Regions from separate parts of the Nonomuraea sp. IBHARD001 genome, predicted to be linked through region 1. Evidence: riboswitches for the same ligand, from Rfam matches in the RefSeq annotation. Region 1 holds a riboswitch; the other holds the start of a gene.

Region 1 (4,205 bases):
AGCCGTGTACGTCGAGACGACCGTCGCGGCCCCGTGCGCCGGCGGCAAGAACGGCTACGCCCGCGCCTACGACGAGGCCACCGCCACCTGGTCGCCCAGGCTTCCCGTGGAGATCTGCCAGCGCATCGACTGACCCGCGAGCAGGTCCGGCGTCAGGGCGCATGCCGGGACTGGTGCCACTCCAACGCCTCCGGGGTGTCGCGGTACTCCAGGAGGTGGTGGCCGGAGATCCGCTCCAGCACCACCTTGACCTCGGCGGGCGTGATGTGGAAGAACTCCCTGCGCGGGTTGACCCGGTTGACCCGCCGGCTGCTCAGCTCGCTGTGCAATCGGCTCTCCAGGCCGACCGCGTCGTCGCTGAAGATCAGGGCATGGGTGTCGAACGTGAAGGGTACCGAGGCGTCGCCCAGTTCGCGCACCCTGTCCTGGGGTTCGAGCCTGCGGGTCATGCCGATCTTGACGATGTCCGGGCCGAACGCGCCGATGTTGGAGATCACGTACACATATCCGGCCCGCACATTGGCCTCGCGGGCCTCGACGTCGCCGACGGCCGCGCCGATCTCCTCCAGCTTGGCCCTGAGCTCCCCGGCTCCCCGCTCGTCGCCTCCGGCCAGCAGTTTGGCCAGCGCCGCTCGGTAGTGCGCCTCCTCCTTGCGCAGTCTGGCCTTCTCGCGCTCGAACTCCTTGCGGGCGGACTCCTCCTCGCGCTGGCGCTCGCGCTGCGCTCTGGAGCGTTCCTTCTCCTCCTCCTGCCTGGCCAGGTGGTCGGCCGTCAGCTCCAGCTCGTACAGGCGCAGGCGGTGGTACTCGCCGCTGACGTGGATGCTCATCGTCCGGCCGAGCTTGACGATCGTCTCGACGGCCTTCTCCAGCCGGTCGACCGACGACTGCAGCTTGTACGGGCGCATCGTGCGCACGCAGTTGTCGGCCTCGGCGTTGTAGGCGCGCAGCATCAGCCTGGAGAAGTCGCGCACCATCCTGCGCCCTTCGGCGAGCGATCCGTTGATCTGCCAGTTCGTGGCGCCGATCACGGCGGTGCCGTCCTTGGCCAGGGCCTTGATCCGGTTTCTGACCTGGGCGAGCCTGTCCCTGTAGGCGACGGCGTCGCTCAGCGGGTGGCGGTACTCGTACAGACCGGCCTCCTGCAGCAGCACGGTCTCCTCGGTGTGGATGATCTGCTGCTCGATCTCGCGCAGGCGTAGTGCGGCGTCGGCGACGGCGGCCTGCAGGCCGATGTGCTCCTGGCGCAGGGCCTGCGTCATCGCGGCCAGCCCGTCGCGCTCGGTCGCCGGGACGGCGGGCTGGACCGCGACCCAGAAGACCCAGCCGTCGGGCGCGGGCGGCCACGCGGGGCTCGGCCGCCACCCGGCAGGAGGACGCCAGCCCGCCGGGGGCTCGGGCCAGCCCGGCGGCGAATGAAAGCGGTACTCCACCGGCGCATCCTCCTCGTCACACGTGTCACAGAAGAGGACTGCCGTCACGGCCCGTCGGTTTACCGGTCGCGGCCCCGCGTCCTAGTACATCGAGATGTGCGGATGGTCGTAGTGGTTGGCCGTGATGCCGCCTCGGTTGGACATCGTGCGCCATCCCGAGCCCATGTTGATGCGCTGCCGCCAGATGACGTACTTCACGCCGAGCCGGTCCTTGTTCTTGATCGCCCAGGCCGAGATCCTGTCGCCCAGCGCCTGGTTGGCCGCGGAGGGCATCGAACCGCCCTGGCTCATCATGAAGTCGCACGCCCGGCCCAGCGGATGCTCGCCGCTGTCGTCGACGCGGTAGCAGCCCACCTGGTACGGCAGGTCGAAGTTCTTGCGGATGAGGTCGCGCATCAGGCGCATGCGAGGCGTGATGTTGTCGGCGCCGCTCGGCAGCTCGGGGGCCCAGCTGCCGTCGGAGCGGCGGCCGGTGCCGTAGGGCACGAGCCTGTCGAGGTTCTTCTGGATCTCGTCGATGAGGTCCTGTGCCTCCTCGCGCTGGCCCTCGACCTCGGCCGCGTCCTTGCGGATCTGGCCGGTGACGACCTGGGCGGCGTCGGCGGCCTGCTTGCGTTCGTCGCGTGCGGTGCTGAAGGAGGTGAGCACCGCCTCCTGCTGGCCGACGAGCTGCTCAAGGATGGCCGCGCCGCCCAGATTGCCGCCGAACGGCAGGCGCATGCCGCCGGTCGTGGCCTGGTAGCGCAGCTCGACGATCTCGCTGACCTGCTCCTGCGCGGTGACCAGCGCCTGCTCGGCGGCGGCCAGGCGCTTGTTCGCCTTCTTCTCCGACTCCTGCGCCTTGGCCAGTTGCACGCGCTTGGCGTTGTAGGCCTCGATCAGGCGGTCGACCTTCTTATTCTGCTTGGCCAGGTCGGCGCGGAGCTGCTTCTCCTTGGGCTTGGGCGCGGCTCCTGCGGTGGCGGGGGCGCAGACCAGGGCTGCCGCGCTCAGAACGCAGAGCGCCGTGCTGATGAAGCGTGGTGCCGTGCGGCGACGCGACGTGGGGGACGGGGCCGCCACGCACTCTCCTCTCCTCATGCCGACCGGGTTAGCTGACGGGTTCGGGCGGGAGGAGCCCTACCACCGAAGTGGATTCACCCCGAGGGAGTGGGTCCCCGGCTTCCGGGCAACACGCCCGGAACTAGGCGAGATGGATATTAGTGGTAAATGCAGCACCATGCGACTCTCCGCTGAGATCAATCAGTGATCTACCTGTGACCGCAGCCGCCGGGCCGCCTCCTCGGGCAGAACATCGTTGACGAAGGCGCCCATCGCCGACTCCGACCCGGCCAGATACTTCAACTTGCCCGGCGCCCGCCGGATGGAGAACAGCTCCAGATGCAGGTAGGCCAGCTCCCGACCCTCCCGGACCGGCGCCTGGTGCCAGGCCGACACATACGGCATGACCACCCCGAACAGTCCGTCCAGCCGCCGCAGCACATCGGTATAGAGCGGCCCGAACGCCCGCATCTCCGCCTCCGACAACGCCGCCAGATCGGGCACCTGCCGATGCGGATACAGATGCACCTCGTACGGCCAGCGCGCGGCGGCGGGCACGAACGCGGTCCAGTGCTCGTTGGCCGCGACGACGCGCTCGCCGAACGCCCGCTCGGCCGCGAGCACCTCGGCGAACAGCCCCGGCCTGCGCGCGGCGGCCCGCAGATGCAGACGGGTGCGCGGCGTGACATACGGATAGGCGTAGATCTGGCCGTGCGGATGGGCCAGGGTGATGCCGATCTCCTCGCCCCTGTTCTCGAAGCAGAACACCTGCTCGACGCCGGGCATCGCCGACAGCTCCGCCGTGCGGTCGGCCCAGGCGTGCATGACCAGCTCCACCTGCTCGGGCGCCAGCCGGGAGAAGGAGGAGGCGTGCTCGGAGGTGAAGCAGACCACCTCGCAGCGCCCGAGCCCCGGCCGTACCTCGCTCAGCCCGCCCGCCTCGCCGTGCGCGCCCGGGAGGGGGCCGAAGGAGGGGAAGCGGTTCTCGAAGACGACCACGTCGTAGGAGCCGGCCGGGATCTCCGACAGCCGGCCCGGCGCCGACGGGCACAGCGGGCACTCGTCGGCGGGCGGCAGGAACGTCCTGCTCTGCCGATGCCCGGCCATGGCCACCCACTCGCCGGTCAGCGGGTCCAGGCGCAGCTCGGAGGCGGGCGGGCGCGGCGGCAGCTCCCGCAGGTCGCGGGCGTCGCGCACGGCGGAGTCCGAGTGGTCGAAGTAGAACAGCTCCCTGCCGTCGGCCAGGTGGGTAAGCGTGCGCTTCACGAGGGGTCCTCCGCGATGATCAGACGGTCGCCGAACTCGGCCCTGGCCTCTTCCTGCAAGGCGGCGTCGCTGACCACCACGTCGGCGGCGTCCAGGCCGGTGATGGTGCTGATGCCGACCATGCCCCACTTGGTGTGGTCGACCGGCACCACCAGCCGGTGCGCGGAGGCGACGAGCGCACGGTCGGTCTCGGCCTCCAGCAGGTTGGGCGTGGTGAACCCGGCCCTCGGGCTCATGCCGTGCACGCCGAGGAACAGCGTGTCGACGTGCAGGTCGCGGATGGCGGTGACCGCGACGGGTCCGACGAGCGCGTCGGAGGGCGTGCGCACCCCGCCGGTCAGCACGACCGTGCGGTCGGCGCGCGGATGGCGGTGGAAGACCTCGGCGACCGGGATCGAGTTGGTGACGACGGTCAGCTCGGGCACGTCGGTCAGGTGATGGGCCAGCGCCCACGTGGTCGTGCCC
Region 2 (4,205 bases), 4.5 Mb from region 1:
CTCAACCTCGGCGCCCGCCGCCCGCGCGACAACCCCGACTGGCCCGAGGTCGGCATCTTTGGTCACCGGAACATGCGCCGCCTCAACTGGCTCGGCGTCTCCCGGTGCCGCCTCATCGAGGTGGACGGCCTGGACCTGCACGTCGAAGAGCTGGACGCCGTCGATGGCACACCTGTTCTCGAAATCAAGCCGTGGTTCGTCGCGTTCGGCCCTCGGGGCGAGATCCACGAGGCGCGATGGACGACAGAGATGCTCGGCGACTATTTCGCGCCGAGCATCTCAGAGCCGGGGCCGTGACGGTACACACGCCGCAAGCGCTGGGCCAGGACTATCGCGCCCCGAGGAGGTCGACGCGCACGCCACCGGAGAACATCGAGTCGTGCAGTTCGATGGAGACCGGCTTCATGTCCCTGGGGACATCGAAGACGACCACGGCTTGCGCTCGCAAGCCGGGGTTCAGCTCCTTCATGAGAGTCTCACTGCGGATAGCCAGGGCTGCGGCCGTGCTCGCCGAGTACTCCCTGCCCTGACCGTCAAACAGCTTCTGTGAGTCCGCGAAGAAGTGCTGCGCCCTGTCCCCGATGTTGGCCACGGTGAGCGTGACAAGGACGAACTTGCCATCCGCCTTCTGGGCCATGAAGCCATCGCCCAGGGACTGTGCCTCGGCCACCTTGGTTACGGTGAACTCGAACTTGCCGTCGCGCACCTTGGCGCCGAGGCCGGCGACCTTCGAGGCTGGTTGTGGCTCCTCGTTCGGTGCGGTCTCCTGTTCCTCGGTGGGGGCGTCCTCCTGTTCGGCGGCTTCCTGTGGCGCAGGTTCGGCGTCCGCCTCGGTCTGCATGGTTCTGCTGGGCGTCGGCGTCGCGGCGACCGCGACGATGACCGCTGTGCAGCTTCCAAGGAGGACGAGGGGTAGGCCAACGATGAGTAGCCAGAAAAGGGCTCCCTTGCCCCGCTTGGGAGGCGGTGGCTGATAGCCGTAGGGCTGCTGGTAGCCGTACGGCTGCTGGGGCTGCTGCGGGTCGTGGCCGTACGGGTAGGTCATGGGGACTCCGGGGAAAGGCGGACGACGAGGCTGGCGCAGGAGGACGCCCCGAACGTCTCCTGGTGTACTGCGAGCGCAAGATGCCCTGAGGCTAGGGGGTGCGAGCCGCACGACCAGGGAAACGCTGGGGATCGCGCTGGTCGCCTGACCGTGCGGCGGCAGGTGCCCCCGCCGATGACTCCTGCTATCGCGTGTCAGGAACGTAACCCGTGACAGGCTGTGTCCCGTTCCACCCCAAACAATCTGGTAGAGATTCCTCTCCCAACGGATGAGGTTTGCACACCCTGCGGCAGGCCTGCGTTCTACCTGGGCTGCTGCCGGGCGTGCTTGACGCCGCTCGCAGTAGCACTACGCCGGGCTTGGGCCCGGCGTGTGGTGAGCGGGTCGTCCCTTGCGCATGAGCTCGTGCATGTTCGGCTTGGTGACGCCGAGGATGCGGGTGATCTCGCCGCCCTTCGTCGGCGGCTCGGGGTTAGGCGCGCAACCTGCAGTCGCGAGGCTCGGCCTGAAGCTCCTCGATGAGCGGGAGGTTGGCAAGATCCGACGCCGCCTGGTCTTCCAGGCGCTTGAAGAACCGGGCGAGGTTGGCGGGCTCCGTGACGCACCTGTCGAGGTCGTCTCGGGCGGCGGGGGGAGGCTGGCCATGGGGCAGGCGCCATCCGTCGATCGAGGATCAGGTTCAACCCGACCAAGGTAGGCCAGAGGCGACGGACGGCCCTTCGGCCTACTCGGCCCGGGTGACGACGCCGACGGTCTCCATGTCGGTCACCGACGCGCGTACCTGGCGTCTGTAGGTCCAGCCGCGGCCCCGGCGCACGCCGTCGGCCGATACCGGCTCCTGGCGTGGGTGGCGAAGGCGGCGGCCAGGGTGAGGAAGCCGAAGGCCAGGTAGGTCCAGTGCCAGCTCAGGCCGCCCGCGCCGAGCGCCTGATCGGTCGCCACACCGCCCGCGACCAGGCCCGCGGCCCCGGCCAGGGTCAGCACCGCACCACGCCACCGTCGCACCGCAGGCCTTCGCCGCCCCAGGGGGCCCGCCCGGTCTCGGCCCTGTGCCCGGAGTCCTACAGGCGACCGGCCAGTAGATCAACCGGAATGCCGTATTTCGCACTGGAACGGTCTAGATCACGGCTGACAAAGGTAAAGAATTTCGGCCGATAAATGTGATGTATGCGACATGACTAAGCGCCTGAGCTGCGGAATGTGACCAGTGTCACATTACCTTCCGGGAACCCCTCATTAATCAGGGGTTCCGTTCTTAACACACGCCTTTATTGGATCTTTACACTTGACTTTGGCTTTGCCGGGTCCTGGGAGGCGAGGTACCTTCTGGCACCGCGGCGCTCAAAGCCATGACGTCGCAGCGAAACTCCGCAGGTCATCGCCGCTCGTGGCATCCATGCCCCACCCCAACAGGTGGGGGCGGTGGCCCGCCGAATCCGTGCAGCCAGGCGCACGGAGCCGGGGAACCAATCGATCCCATCCCCATGGGATCAGGGGTGAATCAGCGCATTACGCGCCGTAGGGCGACTTCCACGCCCGAATCCGTCAGCTAACCCGGTAGGCATTCGTGGAAGCCCCAAGGAGACAAACCCTGTCCACCTCCCAGCTCCATCCTCGTCTGTCCAAGCTCACCCGCGCAGGCCTCGGCACCATGGCGCTCACCCTGAGCGTCTCGGCCGGGTCGATCGCCCTGCAGGGCACCGCGGCGCAGGCGGCGACGACGACAACGGCGGTCAGCGCCACGATGACCAAGGCGAGCACCACGGCCAAGGTCACCACGGCGAGCACCACGAGCAAGGCCGCCAAGCAGAGGGCCAAGGCCGCTCGGGCGGTCACCGTGGCCAAGAAGCAGATCGGGGACCCGTACCGGTGGGGCGCCACCGGACCCGGATCCTTCGACTGCTCGGGCCTGGTCCAGTTCGCCTGGCGCAAGGCGGGGGTCACCATCCCGCGCGTCACGCACAGCCAGTACTCGCAGATCAAGAAGAAGGTCTCCTGGGCCAACCTCCAGCCCGGCGACCTGATGTTCTTCCGAGGCCGCGGGCACGTCGGCATGTACATCGGCAACGGCAAGATGGTGCACGCCCCGAGCACCGGCAAGACCGTCCGGATCGAGAAGCTGAACGGCTACCGCAAGTCGTCGTTCGCGGGCGCGGTCCGTCCCGGCATCTAGCCGATCATCCCTCTGAGAATCCACCCGCCTCTGGGTGATTCCTCGCGAAAGCCCCGTCCATCCCCCTGGGACGGGGCTTTCGCATGTCCGGGTTAGGGTCGGATGCCATGCAGCCGCCGCCCGTTCGCCGCCGAGCCGCGCTCGCCGCACTGGCGGCGGGCCTGCTGCTGGCCGCCGGGCCCGGCCGGGCCGCAACGGGCGGCGCGGTCATGGTGGAGGAGCTGCGCACCCTGTGGCCGGACGGCGCGCACGTGGTCAGGGGCGAGCGCGCGCTGGTCGTGGGCCATGGAGCCGATCCCGCCCTGCTCGCCGACATCGCACGCCGGGCTGCGGTGGCCAGGAAGGCCGTGGCGGGCGTTCTGGGGGAGCGGTCGGGTGAGGCCCTCGTGGTCGTGCCGGGCGGCGACGACGAGGCCGCCGAGGTGATCGGCAGCACGCCCGGCGCGCTCGCCGGACTCGCGGCCGTGGCCGACCGCGGCCGTGTGGTCGTGGTGCCCGGCGGGTTCGGGCGGCTGAACGGCGTGGGGCGCGACGTCGTCCTGGCCCACGAGCTCACCCACGTGGCGGCGGGCACGGCCGGGGTGCCGGTGTGGCTGCGCGAGGGGTTCGCCGACTACGTCGCCTACCGGGGCTCGGGCCTGGCCGTCGCGCTCGCCGCCGCCGAACTGGCTGCCGAGACCGCCGCGGGCCGATGGCCGGACGCGCTCCCGCGCGACGCCGACTTCGGCGCCGGAGCCGTACGGCGGGCCCAGGCCTACCAGGAGGCGTGGCTGGCGTGCCGCGCCTACGCGGAGCGGTTCGGCGTACGCGGGCTGGTGAGGCTCTACCGTGATGTCCAGCGGCATGGGCTCGATCGGGCGTTGTCGGCGGCCGGGCTCGACCCGGAGGGGCTGACCGCGCTGTGGCTGGACCACATGCGCGAGGCACTGGCGGCGTGAGGCCTTTGGGGGGATCCGAGTGAGCGAGGAGCAGGGCGCGGACGGGGCG

Evidence for each region. Region 1 has a riboswitch for cyclic di-AMP ahead of ACTWNK_RS34190 (coiled-coil domain-containing protein). Riboswitches for the same ligand answer to the same signal wherever they lie in the genome.
Region 2: another riboswitch for cyclic di-AMP. It lies ahead of ACTWNK_RS14255 (C40 family peptidase); the one in region 1 lies ahead of ACTWNK_RS34190 (coiled-coil domain-containing protein).

Annotation. Positions count from the first base shown of each region.
Region 1 is NZ_JBWBBW010000002.1:7,161,483-7,165,687, reverse strand. It holds gene ACTWNK_RS34200 (hypothetical protein) at 1-133, shown strand, start outside; gene ACTWNK_RS34195 (SNIPE associated domain-containing protein) at 153-1,433, opposite strand; gene ACTWNK_RS34190 (coiled-coil domain-containing protein) at 1,515-2,495, opposite strand; cyclic di-AMP (ydaO/yuaA leader) riboswitch at 2,499-2,633, opposite strand; gene galT (galactose-1-phosphate uridylyltransferase) at 2,676-3,740, opposite strand; gene ACTWNK_RS34180 (DeoR/GlpR family DNA-binding transcription regulator) at 3,737-4,205, opposite strand, start outside.
Region 2 is NZ_JBWBBW010000002.1:2,636,466-2,640,670, forward strand. It holds gene ACTWNK_RS14240 (SAM-dependent methyltransferase) at 1-297, shown strand, start outside; gene ACTWNK_RS14245 (DUF4352 domain-containing protein) at 329-1,045, opposite strand; gene ACTWNK_RS14250 (hypothetical protein) at 1,811-2,050, opposite strand; cyclic di-AMP (ydaO/yuaA leader) riboswitch at 2,464-2,624, shown strand; gene ACTWNK_RS14255 (C40 family peptidase) at 2,697-3,218, shown strand; gene ACTWNK_RS14260 (hypothetical protein) at 3,326-4,156, shown strand; gene ACTWNK_RS14265 (M48 family metallopeptidase) at 4,176-4,205, shown strand, end outside.